Regions from separate parts of the Streptomyces sp. CNZ301 genome, predicted to be linked through region 1. Evidence: riboswitches for the same ligand, from Rfam matches in the RefSeq annotation. Region 1 holds a riboswitch; the other holds the start of a gene.
What was found. A riboswitch is a leader RNA that binds a small molecule or an ion and turns the genes downstream of it on or off. The one in region 1 is predicted to bind S-adenosylmethionine.
Positions count from the first base shown of each region.

Region 2: it holds a riboswitch for S-adenosylmethionine, as region 1 does, so the genes downstream of both, EV375_RS05940 (aminotransferase class V-fold PLP-dependent enzyme) here and thrC (threonine synthase) in region 1, are expected to answer to the same signal.

Region 1 covers NZ_SHLG01000001.1:4,994,282-5,009,646, reverse strand. The annotation lists gene groL (chaperonin GroEL) at 1-346, opposite strand, end outside; gene EV375_RS21665 (cold-shock protein) at 761-964, opposite strand; gene EV375_RS21660 (MoaD/ThiS family protein) at 1,438-1,716, opposite strand; gene thrC (threonine synthase) at 1,713-3,023, opposite strand; SAM riboswitch class I at 3,043-3,191, opposite strand; gene EV375_RS21650 (glucosyl-3-phosphoglycerate synthase) at 3,337-4,293, shown strand; gene EV375_RS21645 (trehalose-6-phosphate synthase) at 4,348-5,901, shown strand; gene EV375_RS21640 (GatB/YqeY domain-containing protein) at 5,942-6,256, opposite strand; gene otsB (trehalose-phosphatase) at 6,404-7,261, opposite strand; gene EV375_RS21630 (peptidase E) at 7,271-8,011, opposite strand; gene EV375_RS21625 (DUF3263 domain-containing protein) at 8,061-8,339, opposite strand; gene EV375_RS21620 (extracellular solute-binding protein) at 8,649-9,938, opposite strand; gene EV375_RS21615 (ROK family protein) at 10,304-11,209, shown strand; gene nagA (N-acetylglucosamine-6-phosphate deacetylase) at 11,206-12,369, shown strand; gene EV375_RS21605 (1-phosphofructokinase) at 12,499-13,443, shown strand; gene EV375_RS21600 (carbohydrate-binding protein) at 13,545-14,510, opposite strand; gene cdgB (diguanylate cyclase CdgB) at 14,697-15,365, opposite strand, start outside.
Region 2 covers NZ_SHLG01000001.1:1,309,529-1,324,893, reverse strand. The annotation lists gene ctaE (aa3-type cytochrome oxidase subunit III) at 1-612, shown strand; gene qcrC (cytochrome bc1 complex diheme cytochrome c subunit) at 707-1,519, shown strand; gene qcrA (cytochrome bc1 complex Rieske iron-sulfur subunit) at 1,516-2,583, shown strand; gene qcrB (cytochrome bc1 complex cytochrome b subunit) at 2,580-4,214, shown strand; gene trpD (anthranilate phosphoribosyltransferase) at 4,532-5,623, shown strand; SAM riboswitch class IV at 5,743-5,862, shown strand; gene EV375_RS05940 (aminotransferase class V-fold PLP-dependent enzyme) at 5,930-7,435, shown strand; gene EV375_RS05935 (Lrp/AsnC family transcriptional regulator) at 7,537-7,818, opposite strand; gene EV375_RS05930 (rhomboid family intramembrane serine protease) at 7,815-8,525, opposite strand; gene EV375_RS05925 (hypothetical protein) at 8,682-8,921, shown strand; gene EV375_RS05920 (NYN domain-containing protein) at 8,941-10,395, shown strand; gene EV375_RS05915 (C40 family peptidase) at 11,062-12,093, shown strand; gene EV375_RS05910 (C40 family peptidase) at 12,437-13,420, shown strand; gene EV375_RS05905 (hypothetical protein) at 13,455-14,729, shown strand; gene EV375_RS05900 (glycosyltransferase family 87 protein) at 14,686-15,365, opposite strand, start outside.

The DNA of each region.
Region 1 (15,365 bases):
TGAGCGCCATCGGGTTGGCGCCGGCGGCCACGTTGCGCAGGCCTTCCTTGACGAGCGCCTGGGCGAGGACGGTCGCGGTCGTCGTGCCGTCACCGGCGACGTCGTCCGTCTTCTTCGCGACCTCCTTGACCAGCTCGGCGCCGATCTTCTCGTAGGAGTCCTCGAGCTCGATCTCCTTGGCGATGGAGACACCGTCGTTGGTGATCGTGGGGGCGCCCCACTTCTTCTCCAGCACGACGTTCCGGCCCTTGGGGCCGAGCGTGACCTTGACGGCGTCGGCGAGCTGGTTCATCCCGCGCTCGAGGCCGCGCCGTGCCTCCTCGTCGAACGCGATGATCTTGGCCATGTGAAGTGGTCCCTCCCGGACTGGGGATCCCCCTGCACAACCAGGGGACGGATATACCGGACCGCGCTGGCGCCCGCGACGGACGGCCCTCGGCCGCGTGGTTCCTTGCTCCACCCGGCGAGCGGGCCTCACCGACCCGGTCCTTGACTGTCACTCTCACTCGGAGAGTGCTAACGCAATGATTAGCACTCGACCCCTGCGAGTGCAAGCGCCCCCAGGACATCACACCGAGCCGGGGAGGGCGCAACCGATCGGTCCGGGGAGTGGTCCCGCCGGTCCGGGCGCGCCGCGCGGCCGGATCCGCGACGGAAGCGGAAGGGCGGGCAGCACAGAAGGGCCGTACCCCTCACGGGGCACGGCCCTACTTACGGCTGTGGTTACGGCTGTTGCAGCTCTGCGCAGTGTTGCGGGTGCTCAGGCAGTCACACGGACCATGTCCGCCTGCGGCCCCTTCTGACCCTGCGAGATCTCGAACTCGACCCGCTGTCCTTCGTCCAGGGTGCGGTAGCCGTCCATCTGGATCGCGCTGTAGTGGACGAACACGTCCGCACCACCGTCGACCGCGATGAAGCCGTATCCCTTCTCCGCGTTGAACCACTTGACGGTGCCCTGAGCCATCCCTAACTCCCCTATTACTGGCCCTTGCACGGGCCCGCACTTCGCGAGCCCGGGTCAGACCTCACCTCCTGAACAACCCCGCAGGCGTGCGGAGTCGTACACCGGAAGGCGTCGACCGCGGCTGAATGTATCTGCACGGACGCCCTCTGCAACAGGTCACGAGGGCGAGAAATCTGAGCACCGACGGAGGGCCCAAAAGCCCGCAATCCCCGAGGAAGCGGGGCAAGCAAGGCCGGGCATAGCGCGCCAACACGACAATTGCCGCCCCGAATTCGGGCACAACTTGTCGCGTTCTCATATGCTGCCGGCATACGCCGGGTGAGTCGTCGGGGGGGGGATTGGCCGCAACCCTATCGCGTCCCCACACGCGGAACCGCCCCCTCCGTTTCGCTCACTTGTTCCCGGAGAAGGCGGTTCGACAGTAGGGGACGGCAGGCCCCGGCAAGGGGCCTTCACCGACCTCTCACGAGACCTCAGCAGCCCCCGGCGACCGCGGGAATGATCGAGACGCCGGCACCGTCCGGCGTCGGCGTCTGGAGACCCTGCTCGAAGCGGACGTCGTCGTCGTTCACGTAGACGTTGACGAAACGGCGCAGGTTGCCCGCGTCGTCGAGCACCCGGGCGCCGATTCCGGTGTGGTTCTTCTCCAGATCGGTCAGCACCTCGGAGAGGGTCGCCCCCTCGGCGCTCACCTCTGCCTGCCCGCCGGTGTAGGTACGCAGGATGGTCGGGATACGGACGTTCACGCTCATGATGCGAGACCAGCCTCTCGGAAGGAGTCCAGGTTGGGACGGATGACGGCGGACGGTCCGGTGGTCGGGGCCACCGCGTCCAGGGTCTTCAGGCCGTCGCCCGTGTTGAGGACGACGGTGGTGAGGGACGGGTCGAGCTTCCCCTCCTCGATCAGTTTCCTCGTGACGCCGACGGTCACTCCGCCGGCGGTCTCGGCGAAGATCCCCTCGGTCCGCGCCAGCAGCTTGATCGCGTCGACGATCTGCTGGTCGTCGACGTCCTCCACGGCGCCGCCCGTACGGCGCGCGATGTCCAGCACGTACGGCCCGTCGGCGGGGTTGCCGATGGCCAGCGACTTGGCGATCGTCGCCGGGCGGACCGGACGCACGACGTCGTGCCCGTCCTTGAAGGCGCGGGAGACCGGCGAGCAGCCCTCCGCCTGCGCACCGAAAATCCTGTACGGCTTGTCCTCGACCAGGCCGAGGGCGATCAGCTCCTTCAGCCCCTTGTCGATCTTCGTGAGCTGGGAGCCGGAGGCGATGGGCACCACGAGCTGGTCCGGCAGCCGCCAGCCCAGCTGTTCACAGATCTCGTACGCGAGGGTCTTGGAGCCCTCGGCGTAGTACGGGCGCAGATTGACGTTGACGAAGCCCCATCCCTCGCCCGCGGGGTCGCCGATCAGCTCGGAGCAGAAACGGTTCACGTCGTCGTAGTTGCCCTCGATGCCGACCAGTTCGCCGCCGTAGACGGCCGCCATGACGACCTTGCCCTGCTCCAGGTCGTGCGGGATGAACACGCAGGAGCGCATCCCCGCCCGGGCGGCCGCGGCGCCGACGGCGCCCGCGAGGTTGCCCGTCGAGGAGCAGGAGAGGGTCGTGAAGCCGAAGGCGCGGGCCGCCTCCACGGCGATGGCCACGACACGGTCCTTGAAGGAGTGCGTCGGGTTGCCGGAGTCGTCCTTGATGTGCAGGGAGCCCGTGACGCCGAGCTCACGCGCAAGCCGGTCGGCCCGGACGAGCTTGGTGAAGCCGGGATTGGTGTTGGGCTTCGTGGCCACGTCAGCGGGAACCGGCAGCAGCGGCGCGTAGCGCCAGATGTTGTCCGGACCGGCCTCGATGCGTTCACGGAGCGCCGCTGACCCTGAAGTGCCGCCGCCGGGGAACTCGTACGCGATCTCCAGCGGCCCGAAACACGCCTCACAGGCGAAGACCGGACCGAGGGGGATGCGCTCCCCGCACTCGCGGCAGGAGAGCGCTGCGGCGGGGCCGAGCGCGGCGCCTGCTCCGGTGGAGTCGGCGAGCGTGCTGGCGGCAGCTTGAACAGCCATGATTCGGCGAGGCCCTTTCTCCTCATCTTCCTCGTGACGTATCTCGCCACGAGACGGAATTGGCACCTTCCCGAGCCGGGAGCCTCGCTTCACGACGTACTGCGCGAGACCGGCCGGAGGGTTGCCGGGGCTTCAACGGGCCGTTCCCTCTGCCCCTCTGGATGAGCGGTGTGAAGTTGTGAGGCGGGGTGGTCGAGCGCGCCGGGCCGGGCCCGGCATGCGATCGCCGTCCGCGTTGTTCAAGACTGTAACCGACAGGCCTGCGCATCGAGACAGGCGTCCGTACCGCGAGATGGATCACAAGGGGGGCCGCGTGCTGGAGGAAGTCGGGCAGTGGCTGAGGCACCGGTCGTACTCGTCGGCCGGCCGGCCTCTGCCCGAGCTGCTGGCGGCGAAGCGGCACACCGGGTCCCGGGTGAGCGTCGTGCTGCCCGCGCTGAACGAGGAGCGGACCGTCGGCGGCATCGTGTCGGTGATCCGGCGCGAGCTGATGGCCGGCGCTCCCGCCCTCGTGGACGAGCTGGTGGTGATGGACTCCGGGTCCACGGACCGTACGGCCGAGGTCGCCGCCGCCGCGGGCGCGAGGGTCGTGCACCGTGACGAGGTGCTCCCGAGACTGCCCGCGCTGCCCGGCAAGGGTGAGGTGCTGTGGCGATCGTTGCTGGTGACGAGCGGCGACATCGTCTGCTTCGCGGACGCCGACCTGGAAGACTTCTCCGCCCGCTTCGTCTCCGGCGTCGTCGGGCCCCTGCTCACCGATCCGCGGCTGCGGCTGGTCAAGGCGATGTACGACAGGCCGCTCGGGGACGACCCGGCCGGCGGCGGGCGGGTCACGGAACTCGTCGCACGGCCCCTGCTCAACCTCCACTGGCCGCGGCTCGCCGGGTTCGTGCAGCCGCTCGGCGGGGAGTACGCGGCGCGGCGCACGCTGCTCGAGCAGCTGCCCTTCCCCGTCGGTTACGGCGTCGAACTGGGGCTGCTCGTCGACTCGTTGCACACCGCGGGCCTCGACGCCCTCGCGCAGGCCGACGTCGGCGTGCGGCGGCACCGGCACCAGGACGGGCAGGCGCTCGGCCGGATGGCCGCCGCGATCCACCACACGGCACAGCTCCGCCTGGCGCGGGGCAGCCACCTCGTCAGGCCGACGCTCACCCAGTTCGAACGGGGCGCCGGCCCCGGCGGGTTCGCGGCCCGCAGCCACGCCGTCGACACCGTGGAGCGACCACCGATGCGTGAGATGGCGGAGTACGCGGACCGCCGGGCGGCCTGAGCGGGGTCACGCGCGTCACGTTTGCGTGGATCCGGGCGCGGCTAAGCTCGGGCCATGGCCGTCGAACGCGCATCCCAGCAGACCCTGGCGGACGTACTGGTCGCGTCGAACCGGGGCCCCGTCTCGTACTCCGTCTCTGGGGGCACCTCCCAGGCCGGAGGCTCTGGGGGAGGATCGCTCTCCGCGAAGCGCGGCGGCGGTGGCCTCGTCTCGGGGCTCTCGGCCATCGCGAATGGGGCCTCCCCGCCGCAGGCAGGGGACGGTGCCGGCGGCGGCAACGCGGTGTGGGTGTGCGCCGCTCTCGGTGAGGGCGACCGGGAGGCGGTGCGCCGCACGGGCGGCAAGCCGGACCCGGCCGACACCGGCGGCCAGTCGGTACGGATGCTGGACATCCCCGAGGAGACCTTCGCCGACGCCTACAACGGCATCGCCAACTCCGTGCTCTGGTTCGTCCACCACATGCTCTACCAGACGCCTCTGGAACCGTCCTTCGACGCGGAGTTCGAGCGGCAGTGGGCGTCGTACGAGCGCTACAACGCGGCCTTCGCGCAGGCGCTGGACGAGGAGGCGGCGGAGGGTGCGACGGTACTGGTCCAGGACTACCACCTGACGCTGGTGCCCGGGCTGCTCCGCGAGCGCCGCCCCGATCTGCGCATCGGGCACTTCTCGCACACGCCGTGGGCGCCGCCGGACTACTACCGGATGCTGCCCGGCGCCGTCGCGCGTGAGGTCCTGCGCGGAATCCTGGGCACCGACCGCGCCGCGTTCCTCACGCGGCGCTGGGCGCGCGCATTCGCCGACTGCTGCGCGGACGTGCTGGGGGCGACCGTCGCCGAGGACGAGTCGACCGGCGAGCTGGAGATCAGCTGCGACGGCCGGACCACGCGCCTCGGAGTGCACGGGCTGGGCGCGGACGCGGAGTTCCTGAGGGAGCGCGCCGGGCGGGACGACGTCGAGGAGCGGATCGCCTTGCTGCGCGAGGAGGTCGGCAGCGACGGCGACGGGCGGCCGCGGCGCACCATCGTGCGGGTCGACCGCACCGAGCTGTCCAAGAACATCGTGCGCGGGCTGCACGCGTACAAGCGTCTGCTCGCGGACCGGCCCGAGTGGCGCGGGCGCGTCGTGCACCTCGCTCTGGCCTACCCCTCACGGCAGGACCTCGCGGTCTACCGCGACTACATGAGCGAGGTCTCGCGCGTCGCGGACGAGATCAACTCCACGTACGGGACGCCGGAGTGGACGCCGGTCGTGCTCTTCCTCAAGGACGACTTCGCGCGCTCGCTGGCGGCGTACCGCCTGGCCGACGTGGCACTGGTCAACCCGATCCGCGACGGGATGAACCTGGTCGCCAAGGAGGTCCCGGTCGTCTCCGACGACGGCTGCGCCCTGGTCCTCTCGCGCGAGGCGGGTGCTTACGCGGAACTCGGCGAGGACTCCTTCGTGGTCAACCCGTACGACATCGGGGACACGGCCCGGGCGCTGCACGAGGCGCTGACCCTGGAGCACGGCCGCCGGGCGGAGCGCACCAAGAGGCTGGCGGCGGCCGCGACGGCGACCCCCCCGACCCGCTGGTTCCTCGACCAGTTGCACGCGCTGCGCGACGCGTAGTACTCCGGGTGCCGCCGGTGTCCTGCGGGTCCTACGGGTCCTACGGGGTGCCGTCGAGGATGCGGAGCAGCACAGCTGCCTCCGCATGGAGCCGGGCGACGCGGTCCGCGTGGGCGGGCACCGTCAACTGCGCTGCGGCTTCCAGCCGTTCGGTGGCCTCGGCCCGCACGATGTCCGCCACCTTGCGCTCGCTCAGCTCACGCCGTACCGCCTCGGTGACACCGACGCCGACCGGTGACTGTTCGAGGGCCGGGCCGCGCGTCCCGGCTTCGTCCACAGGCACCGCTTCCGCGTTGTCGACGGCGGCGAGCGTGGCGCGCAGGGCGCTCACCGCGGCCTTGTCGCGGGCGCGCATCGCCTCCGGCAGGGCTTGACGCATACGAACACGCAGGGACATTCCGGGACCGTACGGCCCTGCTCGCGGCCCGGCAACCGGATATCCGGGCACGGGACACCGCGGGACCGGCCAGGCGGTCTCCGGGCGGACACCGCCGGACGGGCCCTAACCGCTCCGCTCCGTGAGGGAGTCGGCCAGTCCGCCCAGCAGCCCCACGAGACCGGCCGGCCCGTCGACGACGATGTCGGCCCGGTCGGCGACCTCTGGAACGGACTCGCCGGTGTCGCCGCCGCCGCTGCACACCAGCAGACCGGGCACGCCTTCGCCGCGCAGCTTCTCCACGGCCGCGAACGCGGCCAAATCGCCGAGGTCGTCGCCCGCGTAGAGCACGGACCCGGCGCCCACCTCCCGCAGGTGCTCGGTCAGCGCCGCGCCCTTGTCGACGCCGGGGGCGCGCAACTCCAGGACCATGCGGCCCGGTTCGACGACGAGACCGTGCCGGTCGGCCAGTTCGTGGAGCGGGGCGCGCAGCAGCTCGAAGGCGGCCACGGGATCGTCCGTGCGCCGCGTATGCACCGCCACGGCGCGGCCCTTGTCCTCCGTCCAGGTGCCCGGTGGGGCGCCCAAGACGTCCAGGAGCGCGGGCAGTTCGGCCCGTACGGCCTCGACACCGGGAGGCGGCGGCGCGGTGCTCAGCCTGCCCGTGGCGGCGTCCCAGCGCTCCGCCCCGTACGCGCCGAGCACGGTGAGGTGTTCCAGACCTTCGGCGCCGCCGAGGCCGCCCTGGCGGACCGCGGCCTCGGCCGGGCGTCCCGTCACGACGGCGACCGCGCACAGGCGCGGAGCGAGTCGGGAGAGCACCGGAACGGCGCCGGGATGTGCGCGGGCGTCGGCGGGGTCGGCGACGATCGGGGAGATGGTGCCGTCGAAGTCGAAGGCCACGAGGGCACGCCGGGGCTCCGAGAGGATCGCGGCGAGCCCCTCCCGGCCTGCGTCGGTACGGGGAGTCGGAACGTCGGCCATGCCGCGAGCCTACCCGTCGACGGGCGGCAGCCCGCGCGGCTCGATGCGCTCCTCGACGGCCGAGCCTCCCTCCCGCACGACGGCGTAGGCGGCCTTGCCCGGGATCTCGGTGACGGCCCCGTCCAGCCGCGTGCCGCGGTAGACGAGCCCCACTCCGTCGTCCGTGCAGTGCGAGGTGGGAAGGGTGCCGTCGGCGACGAGCCGGTGTATGAGGGGGCGGCGGCCCGGGTCGCTGTCGTAGTGCACCCCGTTGCCGTATGGCAGGAAGCCCAACGCGTCGGTGAGCGGGCGCAGTTCGGGGCCGAACGAGTCGGTGACACCGCCCTGGAACCAGCAGATCGACCCGGCGCTCACTCCGCTGAGCACCACGCCCGCCTCCCACGCGCGGCGCAGGACGCGGTCGAGGCCGTGCACGCGCCAGACGGCCAGCAGGTTCGCCACCGAGCCGCCCATGACCCATACGACGTCCTGAGCGAGGACCGTGCCCTCGACGTCCTCGACGTTGGGCATGGGGAAGAGGTTCAGCGGGGTGAGGTCGAATCCGGCCACCCGCGCGGCCTCGGCCATGCGCGCCGCGAAGTGCTCGGAGTCGCCGATCGCCGTCCCGATGTACAGGACGCGGGGGCGGCGGCCGTGCGCGCCGGACAGGTCCACCGCGTGGTGCACCAGCGCGTCGAAGAGCACCCGGCTGCGGGCGCCGGTGCGGTGCCCGCCGGAGGTGGCCAGGATGGTCGGCTCCGGAGCCGTCACGGCGCCGGGCCCCGTGGGGTGCGTGCTCCCGTCATGACGTCGACTCCCATCAGCGGCGGGCCCGTTGGGCTTCGCGGCGGCGGCGCAGCCGGTTGACGGTGACCGGGTCGTGGGCGAGGGCGCGCGGGTCGTCCAACAGCGCGTTGAGGAGCTGGTAGTAGCGCGTGGGCGACATCTCCAGCTGCTCGCGTATGGCGCGTTCCTTCATGCCGGGCCCGGACCAGCCGCGGCGTTCCACGGCGAGCACGGACAGGTCGCGCTCGGAGAGACCGGACCGCCGGCGCTCCTCCCCCACGGCCTCGCCCCCCTCCGCCGCGGCCCGCGGCACCTGCGCCGGAATACGCGAGCCGCCGTCCCCGGTCGGCTCGCCCGCCCCTGCCCGCTCGCCGCCTTCGGCCCGCACTTCGTCTCCGGTCCGCTCCTCGTCCCCGGCCTCGTGGCTCATGCGTCCAACCTAGCGCCGCATCAGCCAAGGTTCACCCCGCTCACCACCCTGGCACAGCCATCTGCTGCGTTGCCCGATCGCCCGAGCAGGCCCACTACGAGGCCGATCCGGCGCCTTGCAGCTGACAGCGCAAGGGCACCTCGCTACCGGGCGATCCACGGCTGACGCGGCACCAGCGCCGGGGGCCGGCACTCAGCGTGCCCGTGCCGCCGAGTCCTGCTCCTCCGCGCGGCGCTGGAGGGCGCCGAGCACGCCCACCGGGTCGGTGTCCGCGGCGACCGCCTTGCCGATGCTCCGCTTGATCTCCCCGCTCACCTTCGTCCACGAGACCTTGCCGACGGGGTAGAACTCGGCGGTTGAGAGCTCGTCCTGGAAATGCCGCATGGGCTTGTGCTCGCGGCGCTCGCGCATCTTCTCGTTCGCGGAGGTGGTCACCGGCAGCAGGTCGTAACGGTCGGCGAACGCGTAGTGGTTCTTCACCTCGAAGAGGAAGTCGAGGAAGCGGCCCGCCTCTTGGCGCCTGCCGTTCTTCTTGAAGGCCATCACCCAGTCCGCCACGCCGAGAGTGGAGGCCGACGGGCCGTCGGACCCCGGCGGCACCGCGGTCGCGAACTTCACGCCGCTGTACCGCACCCGCTTCAGCAGCGTCGGGTGGCCGTTGAGCATGCCCACCTCGCCTCGTACGAAGGCGTCGAAGAGCTCCTTGCGGTCGGTGCCGCCCGGGTCGTCGTTCGTCAGCTTCGGCCGTACGAGGCTGTCCCGCAGCCAGTTGAAGGTCTTGATGTTCGCCGCGGCGTCGATCGTGTAGTTGCCGACCTTGTCGGTGTACGCGCCGCCGCCGCCGAGCATCCACATCAGGGCCTCGGCGGGTGCCTCTTCCGGCCCGAGCGGCAGCCCGTACGGGACCTTCACACCCGCGGCCTTCAACTTCTTGGCGGCGCGGGCCAGTTGCTCCCAGGTCCTGGGCGGTGAGTCCGGGTCGAGCCCGGCCCGCTCGAAGAGGGTCCGGTTGACGAACAGCAGCCGGGTGCTGGCGATGAACGGCATCCCGTACTGCACCCGCCGTACCTCGCCCGCCTCGGCGAGCGACGGCAGGAAGTCGGCCTGCACGGGTATGGAGAGCAGTTCGCCGGCCCTGTAGAGCATGTCCCTCTCGGCGAAGCCGGCGTACGAGCCGGTCTGCGCGATGTCCGGCGGGCGGCCCGCGTCCACCATCGCGGCGACTTTCCTGTCGACGTCCTTCCAGCGGTGGACCTCGACGTCGACCGCGATGCCGGGATGCCTCTTGCGGAAGGTGCGGACGATACTGTCCCAGTACCCCTGGGAGCTGTCGCCACGGCCCGGTTCGCCGTAGTCCGCCGCGACCACCTTCAAGGCCGCGCTCTGCGTTCCCGTCCCTGTGCCGCACCCGGCGGCCGTGAAGGCCCCGCCTGCCGCCGCGCCCGTCGCGGCCGCCAGACCGAGGAACCTGCGACGCTCCACAGCATCTACCCCTCAACCCACGAGCACGGCACATGCCGTGCTCCCCTCCCACCCCCCGCGTCCGGCCCGGCCGGACGTGTACGGACGGGAGTGTCCAACGCCCGCCGCCGGAGGTCTACGCCAGCGGCGATATCACTTTCGCAACAGCCTCTCCCGTTTCATCCCGTACGTGGAGCGAAAAGTGGTGACGTGGCAGTTCTCCGTACCAGAACGGGACACTCCGCCGCGGCTCCACCGAGGGAAACCCGAACGAAATGACAGGAGTGGACTAGACCTGTTGCCGGGTGTCACGGGAGACTGGCCCCGTGAGCACGAGCCCCCACGACCCGGACTACGTCATCGCCCTCGACGTGGGCGGAACCGGCATGAAGGCCGCCCTCATCGGCCCCGGAGGCGGCGGTAGCGAGCTGCTGTACGAGACGCGCCGGGCCACCGGCCGCGAGGACGGCCCGGACGCCGTCGTCGCGAACATCCTGGACCTCGCGGCGGCGCTGCGGGCCCACGGCGTCGAGCAGTTCGGCACGGAGCCGCTGGCCGCAGGCGTCGCGGTACCGGGCGTCCTCGACCAGGCCAGCGGCACCGCCGTCTACGCCGCCAACCTCGGCTGGCGCGACGTGCCGCTGCGCGCGCTGCTGACCGAACGGCTCGGCGGCGTCCCCGTCGCGCTCGGCCACGACGTGCGCACGGGAGGCCTCGCCGAGGGCCGTATCGGCGCCGGCGAAGGCGTCGACAGATTCTTCTTCGTCGCCCTCGGCACGGGCATCGCGGGCGCCGTCGGAACGGACGGACGGGTCGAGCCGGGCGCGCACGGGGGCGCGGGCGAGATCGGGCACATCGTGGTGCGGCCGGACGGGCCGGAGTGCGGATGCGGACAGCGCGGCTGCCTCGAGGCTCTCGCTTCGGCGTCCGCCGTGGGACGTGCCTGGGCCGCGGCGTGCGGCGACGCCTCGGCCACCGCCGCGGACGCGGCACGGGCGGTCGAGTCCGGGGACGACCGGGCCGTCGCCGTGTGGCGGGACGCCGTGGACGCCCTCGCCGCGGGCCTCGTCACCGCCCTGACGCTCCTCGACCCCCGCACGGTGATCGTCGGCGGCGGGCTGGCCGAGGCCGGCGACATCCTCTTCGTACCGTTGCGGGAAGCGGTACGCGCACGCGTCACCTTCCAGCAGCTGCCCACCATCGTCCCGGCGGCGCTGGGGGACGCCGCGGGCTGCCTGGGCGCGGGACTCCTCGCCCGGGACCTACTCTCCGCGGAGGTTGCGAGCCGATGAGCCCCACGAGCCCGAAGAGTGAGCGCACCGTCCTGACCGGTGCCCGGGTGGTGCTGCCGGACGGCGTGGCGGAGCACGCCACCCTCACCGTCGAGGGAGCGCTGATCGCCGCGAACGCGGACGGGGAGAGGCCCACGCTCGACCTGGCCGGCCACTGGATCGTGCCCGGTTTCGTCGACATGCACGTGCACGGCGGCGGCGGTGCGTCCTTCTCCGCGGGAACGGCCGAGGAGGCGCTGAAGGTCATCGGCACCCACCAGCGGCACGGCACGACCACCATGGTCGCCTCGACCGTCACGGGCGAACTCGGCGATCTGGCCCAGCAGGCGGGCGCGCTCAGCGAGTTGGTCGAACAGGGCGAGCTGGCCGGCATCCACTTCGAGGGCCCGTTCATCTCCCCAGGACGCTGCGGCGCCCACGACCCAGCGCTGCTGCGCGACCCCGACCCGGCGGAGGTGCGCAAGCTCGTCGACGCCGCACGCGGCACGGCGAGGATGATGACCCTCGCTCCCGAACTCCCGGGCGGCATGCACTCGGTGAGGATGCTCGCGGACAGCGGCGTCATCGCCGCCGTCGGCCACACCGACTCGACGTACGAGGCGACCGTGGAGGCCGTCGAGGCCGGCGCGACCGTCGCCACCCACCTCTTCAACGCCATGCCCGCACTCGGCCACCGGGCCCCCGGGCCCGTCGCGGCGCTGCTGGAGGACGAGCGCGTCACCGTCGAACTGATCAACGACGGCACCCATCTCCACCCCGCCGCCCTGGAGTTGGCGTTCCACCGCGCCGGCGCCGGCCGCGTCGCCTTCATCACCGACGCGATGGGGGCCGCCGGCATGGGCGACGGGCGCTACCCCCTCGGACCGCTCGAGGTGGAGGTGCGCGACGGGGTGGCACGGCTGACGGAGGGCGGCTCGATCGCGGGCTCGACCCTCACCCTGGACGCGGCGTTCCGCAGGGCCGTCACGGTCGACGGGATCGCGGTGGAGGAAGCGGTGCGAGCCCTGTCGGCCAATCCGGCGCGACTGCTCGGCGTCGGGGACCGCACGGGCTCCCTGGAAGAGGGCAAGTACGCCGACCTGGTGGTACTCGACGAGGCGTTCGAAGTGGCGGGCGTGATGCGCCGGGGCGAGTGGACGCTGCGGCCTGACGTGCGATGACCTCCGGTACGTCCGACGAACCGTCACATGCCGCCGTCCCGGCCCGCGGGGGTCGCGGCGCCGGAAGCCAAATGGCATGATCGCTCGGGCGGTTGCCGTCCCCGCCCCGTCCCCCTGGAGTTGTCTTCCGTGATCCTGACGGTCACGCTCAACACCGCCCTCGACCTCACCTACCGGGTGCCGCGTCTCCACGCGCACGACTCGCACCAGGTGCGGGAGGTGGTGCAGCGCCCCGGCGGAAAGGGGCTCAACGTGGCGCGCGTGCTCGCAGCACTCGGCCACGCGTCGGTCGTCACCGGCTTCGCCGGCGGACTCACCGGCTCGGAGCTGCGCGAACTGCTGGCCGGGGAACGGAACATCACGGACCGGCTCGTTCCGACGAGGGGCAGCACGCGTCGCACCGTCGGCGTCGTGGACGAATCGGGCGGCGGCTCCACGCAGTTCAACGAGCCGGGCCCGCACATCTCCCCGGACGAGTGGTCCGCGTTCCAGGAGACGTACGGACGGCTGCTGCACGAGGACGGCGGCGTCGAGGCGGTCGCGCTGTGCGGGAGCCTGCCGCCGGGAGTGCCGGTGGGCGCCTACGCACAGCTGACGCGGGACGCGCACGCGGCCGGCGTTCCCGTCGTCCTCGACACCAGCGGCGAACCGCTGCGCCGCGGCCTCGCCGCACGCCCCGACCTCGTCAAGCCCAACGCCGTGGAACTCGCCGGGATCACCGGCACGACCGAGCCGCTGCGCGCGGCGCGGGCGGCGCAACGACGCGGGGCGCACTCGGTGGCGGCGTCCCTCGGCCCCGACGGCATGCTGCTGGTGACCCCGGACGGCACATGGCAGGCCGGACCGCCCCGGTCCTTCGTGGGGAACCCCACCGGAGCGGGCGACTCCGCGGTTGCGGGGCTGCTGTCCGGGATGGTCGAGGAGCTGCCGTGGCCCGAGCGGCTGGCACGCGCGGTCGCGCTGTCGGCGGCGACGGTACGGGCCCCCACAGCGGGGGAGTTCGACGAGCAGGTCCACGCGGACCTGCTGTCAGAGGTGACGGTCGAGGAGAGCAGCGCACCCGCAGGCGGATGAGGGCCTGCGAACGGATGAGGGCCTGCGAACGGATGGGGCCCTGCGATCGGATGGGCCCCGCGATCGGATGGGGCCGCGCGTTCCGGCGCCGGAGTGTGAGCTCAGCGCTTCACCTTGCCGGCCTTCAGCCAGGCCTGGTCGAGGTTGAAGTCGCAGTTGTTGCCCTGCTCGCAGGAGAGCTTGAAGGTGTTGCTGCCCGGCTTCAGGGCGATCCAGGCCCACGTCCGGGTCCAGCCGTGCTCCCAGTCGCCCTCCTCGGCCTTGCCGAAGTTCGACATGTTCAGCGGCTGCGAGGTCGGCTGTCCGTTGACCGAGAGCGTCGAGTTCGCGTCCTTGCCGGGAACGCCGTACCGCACGAAGAGGGTGTAGGTGCCGCCCTTCGGGACGTCCGCGGTCCACGTCGCCGAAGCACCGGTGACGTTCATCGACCCGACGTACGAACCGTCCTTGCTCGCCGCGCCCGGAATGTCGCTGGCCGCGGCCGCGCCGCCGGCCAGCTGGAACCCCGAGGCGTCCTGCTTCTCACCGATCAGCTCGCCCTTGCTCGGCTTGTCGGCACCGGTGTCCTGGTCCTGGCCCTGGCCCTTGCCCCCGTCGCCCGCACCGGCACCGGCGGTGGCGCCGGCGTCCTGGCCCTCCTCGGCGCCCGAGTTGAAGTAGATGGCCGCGCCGATACCGATGACGACCGCTGCGACGACGGAAAGAGCCCCTATGAGAAGGCCGTTGCGGCTGCGCCCGCCCGGGGCACCGTGTCCGTTGCCCCCGCCGTGGCCGCCGGGGGGCTGCCCGGCGGCCGCGCGGCCGCCGGGCATCGTCTCCGGGGCGGCGTAGTGCGCGTTCGGCTGCTGGCCGTACGCGGCGGTCTGCTGGGTGCCCGCACCACCGCCGTACTGGCCGCCGTAGCCGCCGTACTGGCGCTCGCCGACCGCGCGGACCTGGTTGTACGAGCGCCTGGGAGCACCGCTCTGAGGCGCCGGAGAGCCCTCACCGCCTTCCTGGCGGTAAAGGTAGGCGAACGGGTCGTCGCCTTCCGGCGTCGCACCGGTGCCGTCGTTCTCGGCGGTCATCCCCTGTCACTCCCAACTGCGTCACGTATCCGGCCGAGCCTACCTCTCCGGAGTGATGGCTACGCCAACGGCGGATGATCGCGCAATGGCCGGAAGGGGTGGATCAAGCCCGTACTCGGAACGGGCCCGTCCGCTGCCTTCCGGTCCGGCGCTGCCCTCCGGTCCGGCGCTGCCCCGGGCCCCGTCCTAGCCGGCCCGGCGCTGCCCCTTGGAGCGGGAGCGCTTCTCCACGTACATCCGCTGGTCCGCCGACTGCAGGACTTCCTCCGCGGTCATCCCGCACCCCGCCCAGCCGATGCCGAAGCTGGCGCCGACGCGCACCGCCCGTCCGTCGACGCGGATCGGCGGGATGATCGCGTTCCGCAGGCGGACGGCCAGATCCTGCGCCTCGGCCGGACCCACCCCGTCCGTGAGCACCACGAACTCGTCGCCGCCCATACGGGCCACCGTGTCGTTGTCCCGCACACCGGCGGAGAGCCGGCGCGCGACCTCGACGAGTACGGCGTCCCCGCAGTTGTGCCCGAAGCGGTCGTTGATCGACTTGAAGCCGTCCAGGTCGCAGAACAGGACCGCGAGACCTTTCTCACCCTGAACCGTGCCGGTCGGCGGCACCGCGTGCGTGTGATGCGGGTCGTACATGCCCGTGGACGCGATCACGCCCGAGCCCGCGTCGTCGAAAGGAGTCACGGAGCCGGGCCCGTTGCCGGCGTCCCCGTTCCGGCCGGTCTGCATCACCCCGGAGACGGCGGGCCCCGGCCGGGCGCACAGCCGGCCGTTCAGGCGGGTGCGCAGCTCGGCGCTGTTGGGCAGGCCGGTGAGGGAGTCGTGGCTCGCGCGGTGGGCCAGCTGGAGCTC
Region 2 (15,365 bases), 3.7 Mb from region 1:
GTGGCGACAGCAACAGCAGTAGAAACCGGGCACGCGCACCCGTCGGTCAACAGGCCGAACCTCACCAGCGTCGGAACGATCATCTGGCTGAGTTCCGAGTTGATGTTCTTCGCGGCCCTCTTCGCGATGTACTTCACCCTGCGGTCCGTGACGGGTGCGGACTTCTGGAAGGAACATGCCGACTCGCTGAACGTGCCCTTCTCGGCGGTGAACACCACGATCCTGGTGCTCTCTTCGCTCACCTGTCAGCTCGGCGTCTTCGCTGCCGAGCGTGGTGACGTGAAGAAGCTGCGGGGCTGGTTCATCATCACCTTCGTCATGGGCGCTGTCTTCATCGGCGGCCAGGTCTTCGAGTACACGGAGCTGGTGGAGAAGGACGGCATCACGCTCTCCTCGGATCCCTACGGCTCTGTGTTCTACCTGACCACCGGCTTCCACGGGCTGCACGTCACGGGTGGTCTGATCGCGTTCCTGCTCCTGCTCGGCAGGACGTACGCGGCCAAGCGCTTCACCCATCAGCAGGCCACTGCAGCCATCGTCGTGTCCTACTACTGGCACTTCGTCGATGTCGTCTGGATCGGCCTCTTCGCCACGATCTACCTGATCAAGTAGCTGATCGGGCGCCGGTGCGCGCGAGCGTGCGCCGGGCAGTGACAGACACAAAGCACACGCATCGACGCAGAAGATCCTGACACCGGGGTAATCCGTGAAAAAGCTCTCCGCACGACGGCGCCATCCGCTGGCGGCGCTCGTCGTTCTCATCTTCGCGCTGGCGGTCACCGGGGGGCTGTACGCCGCGTTCGCTCCCGCAGGTGAAGCGAAGGCCGAACAGTCGTCGAGCCAGTCCCTCGCCATCGAGGAGGGCAAGAAGCTCTACGACGTGGGCTGTTCCAGCTGCCACGGAACCGGCGGCCAGGGCACCAGCGACGGCCCCAGCCTGGTGGGCGTCGGCTCCGCCGCTGTGGACTTCCAGGTCGGGACCGGCCGCATGCCCGCGCAGCAGCCGGGCGCTCAGGTGCCGAAGAAGAAGAAGATCTACAGCCAGCACGAGACCGACCAGCTCGCCGCCTACGTCGCCTCGTTGGGCTCCGGCCCCGTGACGCCCACCAAGAGCCAGTACGACCCGAGCGGCGCCGACATCGCCAACGGCGGTCAGCTCTTCCGCACGAACTGCGCCCAGTGCCACAATTTCACCGGTGAGGGCGGGGCCCTGACGCACGGGAAGTACGCGCCCGGCCTCGGTGATGTGGATTCCAAGCACGTCTACGAGGCCATGCAGACCGGCCCGCAGAACATGCCTTCCTTCCCGGACAAGGTGATGCCCGAGCAGGACAAGCGGGACATCGCCGCGTACCTGAAGGCGGTGAACAGCAAGGAGTCCGACAGCCCCGGCGGTTACAAGCTGGGCGGCCTGGGCCCCGTGGTCGAGGGCCTGTTCGCCTGGATCTTCGGTCTCGGCGTTCTCATCCTCGTCGCCATCTGGGTCGCAGCTCGGACCGCAAAGGCCAGGAAGTCATGAGCGAGACTGGATCACACGAGAACGTGACTGAGAAGAACCTGCCGACCGAGCAGCAGAACGGTCACGGCGCCGTGGCCGTCGCGGACGATCCGTTCGCCGACCCCGGCATGCCGCCGCACGAGCCGCGGATCCAGGACATCGACGAGCGCGCCGCCAAGCGCTCCGAGCGCGTCGTGGCGATGCTGTTCACCACGTCGATGCTGGCGACGCTGGGCTTCATCGCGAGCTTCGTGCTCATCCCGATCGACAAGATCATCTACGTGTGGCCGGCGGGACGCATCGGTGCGCTGAACTTCGCGCTGGGCATGACGCTCGGCGTCGCGCTCTTCTGCATCGGCGCGGGCGCGGTCCACTGGGCGCGCACCCTGATGTCCGACCACGAACTGATCGACGAGAGGCACGCCGTCTCGGCCGAGCCCGAGACCCGGGCGAAGGTCATGGACGACTTCGCTCAGGGCGCCAAGGAGTCCGGCCTCGGGCGCCGTTCGCTCATCCGCAAGACAATGTTCGGCGCGCTGACCCTGGTTCCGCTCTCCGGCGTCGTGCTCCTCCGTGACCTCGGGCCGCTGCCCGAGGACAAGCTGGAGCACACGCTGTGGGCCAAGGGCAAGCTCCTGGTCAACGAGAACACCCACGAGCCGCTCCGTCCCGAGGACATCACCGTCGGCTCGCTGACCTTCGCCATGCCCGAGGGCCTGGAGGAGGAGGACGAGGACTTCCAGAAGGAGATCGCCAAGGCGGCCCTGATGCTCGTGCGCCTCGAGCCCGACGACATCAAGGACAAGCGGGAGCTGGACTGGTCCCACGAGGGGATCGTCGCCTACTCCAAGATCTGCACCCACGTCGGCTGTCCCGTCAGCCTCTACGAGCAGCAGACGCACCACGTGCTCTGCCCGTGCCACCAGTCGACCTTCGACATGGCCGACGGTGCACGAGTGATCTTCGGCCCGGCCGGCCACGCGCTGCCGCAGCTGAAGATCAGCGTCAACAACGAAGGATTCCTCGAGGCGCAGGGCGACTTCGAAGAACCCGTGGGCCCGGCCTACTGGGAGCGTCGAGCATGAGTACAGCAACCGAGACCACCGCCCCGAAGCGCAAGGCACCCGCCGGCGAGCGGGTCGCGGACTGGGCCGACGGCCGCCTGGGCATCTACACCCTGGCCAAGGCCAACATGCGCAAGATCTTCCCGGACCACTGGTCCTTCATGCTGGGTGAGGTCGCGCTCTACAGCTTCATCATCATCATCCTGACCGGCGTGTACCTGACGCTGTTCTTCCACCCTTCGATGAACGAGGTGGAGTACCACGGCAGTTACGTGCCGATGCAGGGTGTGCGGATGTCGGAGGCGTTCGCCTCGACGCTGGACATCAGCTTCGACGTCCGAGGCGGTCTGCTCGTGCGGCAGATCCACCACTGGGCGGCGCTGATCTTCCTCGGCGCGATGTTCGTGCACATGATGCGCGTCTTCTTCACCGGCGCCTTCCGCAAGCCGCGCGAGATCAACTGGCTGTTCGGCTTCCTGCTGTTCGTGCTGGGCATGTTCACCGGCTTCACCGGCTACTCCCTGCCGGACGACCTGCTCTCGGGCACCGGCGTGCGGTTCATGGAGGGAGCGATCCTCTCCGTGCCCATCGTCGGCACGTACCTGTCGATGTTCCTCTTCGGCGGAGAGTTCCCCGGGCACGACTTCGTCGCGCGGTTCTTCTCGGTCCACGTACTGCTGCTGCCCGGGATCATGCTGGGCCTGCTCGTGGCGCATCTGATCCTGGTCTTCTACCACAAGCACACGCAGTTCGCCGGTCCCGGCCGTACGAACAAGAACGTGGTCGGCATGCCGCTGCTGCCGGTCTACATGGCAAAGGCCGGAGGCTTCTTCTTCCTCGTCTTCGGCGTCATCTCCGCCATCTCCGCGGCCTTCACCGTCAACCCGATCTGGGTGCTGGGCCCGTACAGGCCGGACCAGGTGTCGACCAACGCGCAGCCCGACTGGTACATGGGATTCTCCGAGGGTCTGATCCGCATCATGCCCGGCTGGGAGATCCATCTGTGGGGCCACACACTCGTGTTGGGCGTGTTCATCCCGCTGATGATCTTCCCGCTGGTGCTCGCTGCGATCGCCGTCTATCCGTTCATCGAGTCGTGGGTGACGGGCGACAAACGCGAACACCACATCGCGGACCGCCCCCGCAACGCCCCGACCCGTACGGCATTCGGCGCGGCCTGGGTCGCCTGGTACACGGTGATGCTGATCGGCGGCGGAAACGACCTGGTCGCCACGCACTTCGACCTGTCGATCAACTCGATCACATGGTTCGTGCGGATCGCCTTCTTCGTGGTGCCGGTGATCGTCTTCGTCGTCACCCGGCGCGCGTGCCTGGGGCTCCAGCGCCGCGACAGGGAAAAGGTGCTGCACGGGCGCGAGTCCGGCATCATCAAGCGGCTCCCGCACGGTGAGTTCATCGAGGTGCACGAGCAGCTCTCGCAGGAGCAGCTGCACACCCTCACCGCGCACGAGCAGCACAAGCCGTACGAGCCCGGCCCCGAGGTGGACGAGAACGGTGTCCAGCGGAAGGTCGGCCGCGGGCAGAAGCTGCGCGCCCGGCTGTCCAAGGGCTACTACGGCGAGCAGGCGCAGATCCCCAAGCCGACCGCCGAGGAGTACAAGGAGATCACGAGCGGCCACGGCCACCACTGAGCCGCCGCGGCACCGCCCGTGGGCGGACCGCGCAGCCACGGACGAGGGGCCGGGCTTCCCGACGGGGAGCCCGGCCCCTCGCGTCTGTCCGCGACCGCGCGGGGCCCGGGCCGCACGCAGCACACCGGCGCCTCGCCCCACGTGAGACGGAGGTCCTGGCGGCGACCGTGTGCCGCTAGGGTGGTGACTGGCTGGGCCCCGAGGCCGGGCCGTCCCCCACGCCCTGCTCGCATGCCGGCCGCCGGGCTCACCCGGTGCCATGGCCGGGACGCGAGCGCGTGGGTCCCAGCCGCACCCCGATGACCTCAGGAGGGATCATGAGTGCCGTTCCGTCTGCCGGCTCTCCCGCCCCCAGAGCCTCCGGCCTGGGTGGTACCCCCGGTCACCACACCTGGCCGGACGTACTGACGTCGCTGCTCGCCGGCGAGGATCTCAGCGCCGGCACGACGGCGTGGGCGATGGACAACATCATGAGCGGCGAGGCCACCGACGCCCAGATCGCCGGCTTCGCGGTGGCGCTTCGGGCCAAGGGCGAGACGGTCGGGGAGATCTCGGGCCTCGTGCAGGCGATGTACGCGCACGCCAACGTGATCGAGGTGCCAGGACCGACGGTCGACATCGTCGGTACGGGCGGCGACAGGGCCCGTACGGTCAACATCTCCACGATGTCCGCCATCGTCGTCGCCGGATGCGGGGCGAAGGTCGTCAAGCACGGCAACCGCGCCGCCTCCAGCGCGAGCGGTGCGAGCGATGTGCTGGAAAAGCTGGGCGTGAACCTGGAGTTGAGCCCGCAGCGTGTGGCCGAGGTGGCCAAGGAGGCCGGGATCACCTTCTGCTTCGCCGTGAAGTTCCACCCGTCGCTGCGGCATGTGGCCAACGCGCGGGGCGAGTTGGGCATCCCCACCTCGTTCAACTTCCTCGGTCCGCTGACGAATCCGGCACGCGTGGGGGCCCAGGCGACAGGGGTCGCCAATCCCCGCATGGCGCCCATCATGGCCGGTGTGCTGGCCGAACGCGGTTCGTCGGCACTGGTCTTCCGCGGAGACGACGGGCTGGACGAACTGACGACCACCTCCACCTCCACGGTGTGGGTGGTACGGGACGGAGAGGTGCGTCAGGAGTCCTTCGACCCGCGCGACGTCGGGGTGGAGATCGTGCCCGTCGAGGCGCTGCGCGGCGCGGACGCCGCCTACAACGCCGATGTGGCCCGCGCCCTGCTGGACGGTGAGCGAGGCCCGGTGCGGGATGCCGTGCTGCTCAACTCCGCGGCGGCGCTCGTCGCTCTCGAGCCGGGGGACGCCCCGCTTGCGGAGCAGATCCGTGCGGCGATGGACAGGGCGGCCGAGTCGGTCGACAGCGGCGCCGCGCGGGCCGCTCTGGACCGCTGGGTGGCTGCCAGTCACATGTGACACCGAGGTGCCGCCGTCTCCGCTCCCCGTGGGGCTCCGGCCCGGCCGGTGCCCCCGGCATGTCCGGGATCCGGACAGCGGGGCGGAGCCTGCGGCACGTTGTGCCATACTTCCCGCCAGGTCACGAGCGACAGCGATCAAGGCCCCGGCCCGCTGTCCGGCAACCCTCCTTCCGTGGTGGGGTGCCCCGGGTGATGACCGGGCCGTACGACAGCAAGGTCGTGCGGCAAGCACGGATCCCTCTTCCCTCGCATCGGCGGGGAGGCTCCATGGCCAGGGGTCCCCGGTATTCGAGGGAGACATCGCATGAGCGTGCTCGTCGCGTCCGCCACCGACCGTCCCGCGCCGGCCCGCCGGCCGGTTCCGCAGTCCGCCTCCGCCCCGGCCTCCGCGCCCCTGCCGGTGCTGGGCCTGGATGTGCCCGCGCCGCTCGCCACGGGCGGTGAACTCCCTTACGCCGCACTGGACTACGCCGCGAGCGCACCCGTGCTGCGCAGCGTGTGGGAGGACGTCGCCGCGTTCGCCCCTTACTACGGCAGCGTGCACCGCGGCGCCGGATACCTCTCCCGGCACTCCACCGCACTCTTCGAGCGGAGCCGTGCCACGGTGGCGCGCTTCCTGGGCTGCCGCCCCGCGGACGAGGTCGTCTTCACCCGCTCCACCACGGATTCGCTCAACCTCCTGGCGTCGGCGCTGCCCGAGGGCACACGCGTCTTCGTCTTCGAGACGGAGCATCACGCCGCCCTCCTTCCGTGGCGCGGAGCCGGCACCCGGACCGTCTTCCTGGACGCACCGCGTTCGCCGGGCCGGGCCGTCCGGACGCTGGAGCGCGCCCTCGCCGCGGCGCCCGAGGGCCCGAAGCTGGTGTGCGTGACGGGCGCGTCCAACGTCACGGGCGAGATCTGGCCCGTACGCCGGCTGGCGGCCGTGGCGCACCGGTACGGGGCCCGCATCGTGCTGGACGCGGCTCAGCTCGTACCGCACCGCCCCGTGCACATCGGTGAACTGGACGTCGACTGGGTGGCGTTCTCCGGGCACAAGCTGTACGCCCCGTTCGGGGCCGGTGTGCTGGCGGGACGTACCGACTGGCTGAACGCCGCCGAGCCCTATCTGGCCGGAGGCGGGGCCAGCCGCCGAGTGGCGCGGGACGCGGACGGCGGCGTCGAAGTGGAGTGGCAGAGTGGGGCGGCCCGTCACGAGGCCGGGTCGCCGAACGTGATCGGCGCCTGCGCCATCGCCTCCGCCTGCGATGCGCTCGCGGCCGCGGGATTCGCGGAACTGGCCGCGCGCGAGGGGAAGTTGACGGCGAGGCTGCTGTCGGGCCTGTCGGACGTCCCGGGAGTGAAGGTGCTCTCGCTCTTCGGCGCGGACGACGAGGGTACCGGGGCCGGGTCCAGTCCCAGCGCCAGCGCACGTGCCGGCGCCAGGGCCGAGGCGGAGCGCAGGGTCGGCGTCGTCTCGTTCGTCGTCGAGGGCTGGAACAGCGCCCACCTGGCCGCCGCGCTCTCCGCCGAATACGGCATCGGCGTGCGCGACGGCCTGTTCTGCGCGCACCCGCTGGTGCGTGCGCTGCTGGGCTCCCGGAGCGAGGACTCCGGTGAGTGCGGTGCGCCCGGGGGACCGTCGCTGAACGCGGTGCGGGTGAGCATCGGGGCTGGGACACCGGACGAGCACGTGGAGAGGTTCGTGCGGGCCGTGAGCGAACTGGTCCGCGACGGGGCCCGCCTGCGCTACCGCACCGAGGACGGGCGCTGCGTCCCGGAACCCGGCACCCTGCGGGAGCCCGCCGCCCGGGTCGGTCCCATCGCCTGAGCGCCGTCAGGAGATCCGGCCGCCGGCAGATCCTGATGCCAGGTGCGTCCAGCGCGATGGACGTCCGCCGGCCGGCCCCGGCGGGGCCGCGTCCGCCGCCCTCAGGCGTCCAGGCCGATGGCGAACGCCGATTCCAGATCGTGCTGCGAGTAGGTGCGGAAGGCGATGTGGGTCTCGGTGGAGAGCACCCCCGGCACCTTGCTGATCCGGCCGGGGATGACGTCCGCAAGATCGTCGTGCCTGGCCACCCGCACCATGGCGATCAGGTCGTGCGCACCGGTGACCGAGTAGACCTCGCTGACGCCCTCGAGCGCGGCGATCTGCTCGGCGATCTCGGGGATGCGTTCGGGGCTGGTCTTGAGGAGCACGATCGAGGTGATCACGGTGTCGACTCTCCCTGGGTCGCCGGAGCGGGCGTGCCCACTGTATCCGCACGGAAACGGCGGAAACGCGCCCAGGCGTAGAGGAAGCCGAGGGTGAACCCGACCACGTGGGCGAGGTAGGCGACGCCCGGTCCGTCGGTGTCCGAGCGGGTGGCGATCCACTGCAGGGCGAGCCAGAAGACGAGCGCCACCCATGCCGGGAAGCGCAGCGGCAGGAAGTACAGGAAGGGGAAGAGGCTGGTGACCCGCGCCTTCGGATGAAGGTAGAGGAAGGCCCCCAGCACGCCAGAGACCGCGCCGGACGCCCCGACCAGGGGCTCCGCCGACTGGCTGTGTGCCGCCGCGTAGCAGAGCATGGCGGTGTACCCGACGCTCATGTAGCAGACAGCGAAGCGCAGGTGGCCCATGCGCATCTCGACCGGGCCGCCGAAGACATGGAGAAACAGCAGGTTGCCCAGCAGGTGCAGCCAGCCCGCGTGCAGGAAGAGCGCGGTCACAGGTGTGACGAACGGCCGCAGCGCACCGCTCCACAGGGTGCGGGGCACGACGCCCCAGTGATTGAAGTAGGCGGCCTGCGCGCGGTGCAGGCCGGGGCCCGTGCCGTAGCCGGGCAGAAACCCCGAGGCCGGACCGGTGAGGAAGATCACGGTGCACAGGACGATGAGGGCACAGGTCACGACGGGAATCTTCGGGACGGTGCGGTTCATGATGATTCGGCCACTGGGCAGGCTCCTCGGGACGCACGGTGCGTGGCAGGGTCATAGGGTTACGCCAGGCGATGCTGTGCTCTCGCCGGGTTACCACGCACACCTGGTCGCACCGCAGCGATGCCCGCGAACGCTCGAAGGAATGAGGTCGAGTACATGACGGTCCCCAAGCCCACGGCCGGAACCCGGTGGCGATGCACGCTCTGCGGCAATCTGACGCGCTTCGACGTGACGCGCTCCAGCAGGGTCGTCGAGTACGTCCACCTGGACCTGGCCGGGGAGCCGCAGGTCGAGGAGCAGGAGGTGCTCAGTGAGAGCATCGAATCCGTGCGCTGCCGGTGGTGCGACGCCGCCGACCAGGTCGAGCTCGTGGACCGGCCGGGCGCCCAGGTCTGAGAAACGGCAGGTGTGAACGGTGGTGGATGGGACTGCCGACGGCTCGGGGCGCGAGCCGTCGGCACCGGGTGCCGGGCGCCCCGAGCCGGAGTCGGGCACGGGGCCCGTCGCCGACGAGTCCGGAGGCGAGCCCCGGGCCGCCGGTCCGCCGCGCCCCGAGGAGGCCGAACCGTACGACAGGCCGCTGCCGGAGAAGGTCCGCCGCCGGGTGGTGTCCCTCACGGGCGAGGCGCTGGGCGGTCTCGGCGTCGCCGAACTGCCCGCCCCGCTGCGCCAGTACGCACGCTTCACTCCGCAGCGCCGCATCAAGTTCGGTGCGAACGCGATGGCCGCCGCGCTCGAGAGCGAGCCCGCCTTCCGCGAGCGGATCGCCGAGCAGCTGCGCGAGCGCTTCCCTGAACTCGCCGAGGCGCTGACCTCGGGCACGCCGCCGCCGGCCGCCGACCCGGTGGACGTGGCGGCCGTGGCCTACGTGCTGCGTCCCGTCGACTGGCCCAAGCTCGTCGCCGCGGCGGGCGAGGAGGCCCAGCGCGCACAGGCCGAACGCGCGGGCGAAGAGGCCCAGCGTGAACTGGCCAGGCTCCGCGGCGAACTGGCGGAGGCGCGCACCGCGGCGCGCACGGAGGCCGAACGCGGCCGCGGGGAACTGGAGTCGGTGCGCAAGGAGCTGGAGGTGACCCGGCGGAAACTGCGCAGCGCCCAGAGCGATGTGAAGCGCGGCGAGGCGGAGGCGCGGAAGACGCGGGCCGAGCTGGAGGAGCTGCGCTCCTCGGCGGCCGCGGAGAAGTCGGCAGCCGAGAGCGAGAGCCGCAGGCTGCGCACCCGGCTCGCGGAAACGGAATCCGCGCTGGAGGCCGGGCGCCGCGCCGCGCGCGAGGGGCGCAGCGTGCAGGACATGCGGGTGCGGCTACTGCTGGACAGCGTGCTGGACGCGGCGCAGGGCCTCCGTCGCGAGCTGGCGCTTCCGCCCACGACGAGCCGGCCCGCCGACGCGGTCGACGCCGTGGAACCGGGGCGCATGACCCCGCGGGACATCGCCGCGCGCGCTCTGTCCGAGACCGACCCGGAACTTCTCGACCAGTTGCTTGCGCTGCCGCAGTCGCATCTGGTCGTCGACGGCTACAACGTCACCAAGACCGGTTATCCCACGATGCCCCTGGACAAGCAGCGGCTGAGGCTGCTGGGCGGACTGGCGGGCCTCGCGGCCCAGTCCGGCGCCGAGGTCACCTGCGTCTTCGACGGGGCCGAACTCGCCGCGCCCGTGCTGCTGGCGCCGCCACGGGGGGTGCGGGTCCTGTTCAGCAAACCCGGGGAGACCGCCGACGAGCTCATCCGGCGACTCGTGCGTGCGGAGCCCCCGGGGCGGGCGGTGGTCGTCGTCTCCTCGGACCGCGAGGTGGCGGACGGCTGTGCGGCGGCCGGAGCCCGCCCGGTCTCCTCGGCGCTTCTGCTGCGCCGCCTGGGCCGGAGCTAGGTGTATCGGCCTGATGCGTTGTTCACACGGCTGACCGGCGGCCTGACAATGAGAGCTGTGTGCAGCGCAGGCTGACACGTTCACCGCGGCGCCCGTCGGCCGATGCGCCGGGACAGGGCCCCGGAGGGTTCGTCCGACCAGCTCGTCCGTTCCGCCCGCCCCAACAGGGCGTCCGTCGCCCGCGCATGGAGTTGCCGGCAAGGAGCGAGCTTCGAACTGCCGCCTCCGGAGGGCCATCTGTCAACCGGCACTCCAAGGGGACGACCTGCGCGAACCCGGCGCCGGCGCCCACCGCGGGACGGTTCCGGCTTCACGTCCCTCACATCATCGTCACCGATTCGCGCAACGGCGGGCGTGCGCAGGGCGCGCGGAGAACGGCAGGTTCCAACCCGGGCGCCACGGGGCCGGGTTCGCACCCCTGCGTGACACTCTCATCGCTCCCAGTGCGAGTCAGGTAAAGAATCTGCTCGTGTGACGGGTTTTTTCTGAGAGTGATTTGATCCGACGATTACCCGTGGCTAATGTCTGGCCCCGAACCTCCGCAAGTTTGGCCGTCCATCCGGGGCGGCGGCGGAGGACCGCCTCGTTCCACGGAGCCACGCCCATGGCGAAGTGGAGCCGGAGCCCCAGTCCGGCAGGCGGCTGAGGAAGAAGGAGCTCGCCCCAGTGGCGTCCCACCGTCGACCCAAGCAGCCCAGCCGTACCCGCCGCGTCACCGTGCTCACGGCAACCGCCGCCGCGGCAGTGGCCCTCACCACGCAGGGTGCGCAAGCGGAACCCAAGGCCTCCAAGAAGGAGGTCAAGGAGAAGGTCGACAAGCTCTACGAGGACGCCGAACACGCCACCGAGAAGTACAACGGGGCCAAGGAGAAGCAGCAGAAGCTGGACAAGGAGGTCGCGAACCTCCAGGACAGCGTCGCGCGCGGGCAGGACGACCTCAACGACATGCGCAACGGCCTCGGTTCGATGGCCACCGCGCAGTACCGCACCGGCGGCGTGGACCCGTCCGTGCAGCTCTTCCTCTCCTCGGACCCCGACAGCTATCTCGACAAGGCCTCCACGCTCGACCAGTTGAGCAGCAAGCAGGCCGAGGCGCTGAAGAAGATCCAGACGAAGCAGCGCAATCTGGCGCAGCAGCGCCAGGAGGCCGCGGACAAGCTGGAGGACCTCGCCGACACCCGCAAGGAGCTCGGTGAGAAGAAGAAGGACATCCAGGCGAAGCTCTCCAAGGCCCGTTCGCTGCTCAACTCCCTCACCGCGAAGGACCGTGCGGCTCTCGCCGCCGAGCAGGCCAGAGCGGACCGCGCCTCGGCCTCCCGCGTGGACCTCGGCAGCGACGCCTCCGCCTCGCAGCGTGCCGCCGCCGCGCTCTCCGCCGCCAAGAGCAAGGTGGGTTCGCCGTACGTGTGGGGCGCGACCGGCCCCAGCTCCTTCGACTGCTCGGGTCTCACCCAGTGGGCCTACAAGCAGGCCGGTGTCTCCCTTCCCCGTATCTCCCAGGACCAGGCGCGCGCCGGAACACAGATCGGCCGCGGCGAACTCGCGCCGGGCGACCTGGTCATCTTCTACGGCGACCAGCACCACGTCGCCTTCTACGCGGGCAACGGCCAGATCCTGCACGCCCCGAAGCCGGGCGCCGGTGTGCGCTACGAGTCGATCAACAACATGCCGTTCCAGTTCGGCGTGCGGATCGGCTGAGCTTCCGCGTCCGGATCGCTGCCTTCCGGAGCCGTGCGGACTCCTGGGCAACTCCGGCCACTCCGGCAACACGCGCGTCATCTTGCCCATAGGGCACCGTCGTTCGTCCGGGTGAAAGCGAACACGCCGGAATGATCCCCGACCCCGCCGTTGACCTGCGTCGATCGGCGGGGTCCGCGCAAATGTCCGGGCTGTCGCGCCGCGCGCGGTGCGTGGAACCTTCCTGGCGGTACGGCTAGATTCGCCGCGCCGTAACGGAAGGAGCACGTCCGCAGTGGTCTCGCACCGGAGTCATCGAAAACCTGCCCAGCGTGGCCGAAGTTGGCCCGGCCGTCTGGTCGTCCTGACAGCAGTGGCCGGGGCCGCAGCCGCGCTGTCCCCTGCCGCACCCGCGGGCGCCCGCCCGTCCGACCCCGAAGCCGCGGGCGACCGGGCGGTGGGCTCCCGCATCGACAAGCTCTACGAGCAGGCCGAGGCGGCCACCGAGAGGTACAACGCCGCGTCCGAGCGCTCCCGTGAACTTCAGCGGCAGGTCGAGTACGCGCAGGAGAGCGCCGCCAGGAAGCAGGAGCGGGTCAACCGGCTCCGGTCCGCGCTGGCTTCGTTCGCCGGTGCGCAGTACCGCTCCGGCGGCATCGACCCGTCGATCGCCCTGATGCTCACCGAGGACCCGGACGGATATCTGGACAAGGCAGCCACCCTCGACCGCATCGGAAGCCGCCAGCACGACAAGCTGCTGCGGTTCAAGAGCGCCCAGCGCTCCCTGAAGCAGCAGCGCTCCGAGGCGGGCGCGAAGCTCGATCTGCTGGAGCGGGAGCGGTCCGAGAGGAAGCGCCAGAAGGAGGCCGTGCTGAAGAAGCTCGGCGAGGCGCGCAAGCTGATGCAAGAACTCTCCGCGGCCGGACGGGCAGAGCGGGAGCGCGCCTCGCGCGCGGGCGAGCGCGGCGGGCCCGCCCTGCCGGACGGCGGGAAGGCGTCCTCGCAGCGCGCGGAGGCGGCGCTGGCCGCAGCGCGCTCGGCCGTCGGCAGGCCGTATGTGTGGGGCGCCGCGGGCCCCGCCTCCTTCGACTGCTCAGGCCTCACACAGTGGGCGTACGGGCGGGCCGGCGTGTCCCTTCCCCGTACTTCACAGGCGCAGCGCTCGGCGGGCCGTCAGGTGCCGCTGAGCCAGGCGCGCCCCGGCGATCTGGTGGTCTACCGGGACGACGCCAGCCACGTCGGCATGTACGCCGGCAACGGCCAGGTCGTGCACGCGCCGCACCCGGGAGCGCCCGTGCGCTACGACCCGGTGAACATGATGCCGGTCTCCTCGGTCACCCGTCCGTGAGTGCGCGGCCCGGGGCGCCCGTACGATCGTTCGCGTGCTTGGACCTGGGAAGCGGTGTGAGACGGGAAGAGCCGCGGGAAGCCGCGCGCTGAGGACGGCCCTGGCGGCCGTGGTGCTGGCGGGGGTGAGCGGCTGCGGTGCGGACGCGGAGCCGAGCCGCGACAGCCGTGAACGTGCCTCCCTGCAGCGTGTGCTCGACCGGCAGGCCGACGCGGTGCGCGACGGCAGTGAGAGCCGCTATCTGGCGGCCGTCGACCCCCGGGCGGAGGGCTACCGCACGGAGCAGCGGCAGGTGTTCGGGAATCTGCGTCGCCTGCCGCTGACCCAGTGGTCCTACCACATCGGGGACGTACGCCCCGCCGGGAAGGACAGTGGGGGCGGGAGCCCGAGCCGCTTCCAGGCGGATGTGCGCCTGCGTTACCAGCTGCGCGGCGACGATCACGTCCCTGTCTCCGTCACCGAGAGGCTCGCGTTCACCAAGCGCGGGGGCAAGTGGTACGTCAGCGACGAACTCCCCGGCAGTGACCGGCAGTTGTGGGAGCAGGGCGAGGTCAGCGTGGTACGCGGGAAACGCAGCCTGGTGCTTGGCGCGGACCGCAGCCGCGAAGACCTCGACGACCTCGCCCGCAAGGCGGACACCGCGGTCTCCCAGGTGGACCGGGAGTGGCCGCGCAGCTGGCCGCGCCGTGTCGTCATCGAAGCCCCGCCGTCGCTGCGGGACATGGCCCGGCTGCTGGACGCCCCGGCCACCTCCTACGAGGGCATCGCCGCCGTCACCACCGGCGAGGCCGGGGAACAGACGAAGGCCTCCGCGGACAGGATCGTCGTCAACCCCGAGGCGTACGGGGACCTGAGCGGTGACGGGCAGCAGGTCGTCCTCACCCACGAGACGGTCCACGTCGCCAGCCGCACCCACACCAGCGGCGCGACGCCCCTGTGGCTGTCGGAGGGCATCGCCGACTGGATCGGCTACCAGGCCACCGACCGCACGCCGAAGGATGCCGCTGCGGAGCTCGTACGGGCCGCCGAAGCCGGGAAGCTGCCCGGCAAACTCCCCGCGGACCGCGACTTCCGGTTCGGCAGTGACCCGGAAGAGCTGGGACGTGCCTACGAGAGCGGCTGGCTCGCGTGCCGGCTCATCGAGGACGAGTGGGGCAAGGACAAGCTGTTCGGCCTGTATCTGCGGCTCGGTTCGGCCCAGAAGAGCCAGGGCGCGGCTGTCGACGAGGCCATGCGCAGCGAGTTGGGGATCGGCCCGGAGGAATTCACGGAGAAGTGGCGCGCGTACGTTCGGAAGGAGGTGTCGTGACGTCCTCGGACGTCCCGTCGACCGCCGGTCTCGTCGAGCGCCACAGCCGCACGCACGCAAGCAGCGACGCCGCCACGAGCAGGCCGTTCCGCACGGCCATCAGCACAAGGCCCTGCCAGTCGCTGGCGACGACGTGGGCGAAGCCGAGCGGGAACTCCAGCAGTGTCACCGCCGTGGCTCCCAGCACGAGCACTGCGGGAAGCCCCTGGCAGCCGGCACGCAGCGTCAGGCAGACAGCGGCGACGCCCACGAGCCAGATCATGTACTGGGGGCTGATGACACGGCTGGTGGTGACGAAGAGGAGCACCGCGGTGAGCGCGGCGTCCGCCGGGGTCGAGGACGTCCATTCCACGGCCCGCAGCCGCCACGCCAGCAGCCACGCGAAGGCGAGGAGTGTCAGCACGAGCGCGGCGTCGCTGACGAGGTGGACGTACGGGCCGACGAACTCCATCGAGCCGTAGTTGAGCAGGACCTGCCCCTCCCAGCCGAACCGACGGGCCACGTGGAGGACCAGTGCACCCAGCGACTCCACCTCGGTGCCCCTGTCCTGCTGGAACTCGAGGAAAGCGAACGCCCCCGGCATCGTCGCGGCGAAGAGGCCCGTCACGACAACTCCCGTGAGCAGGGCGGCAGTCC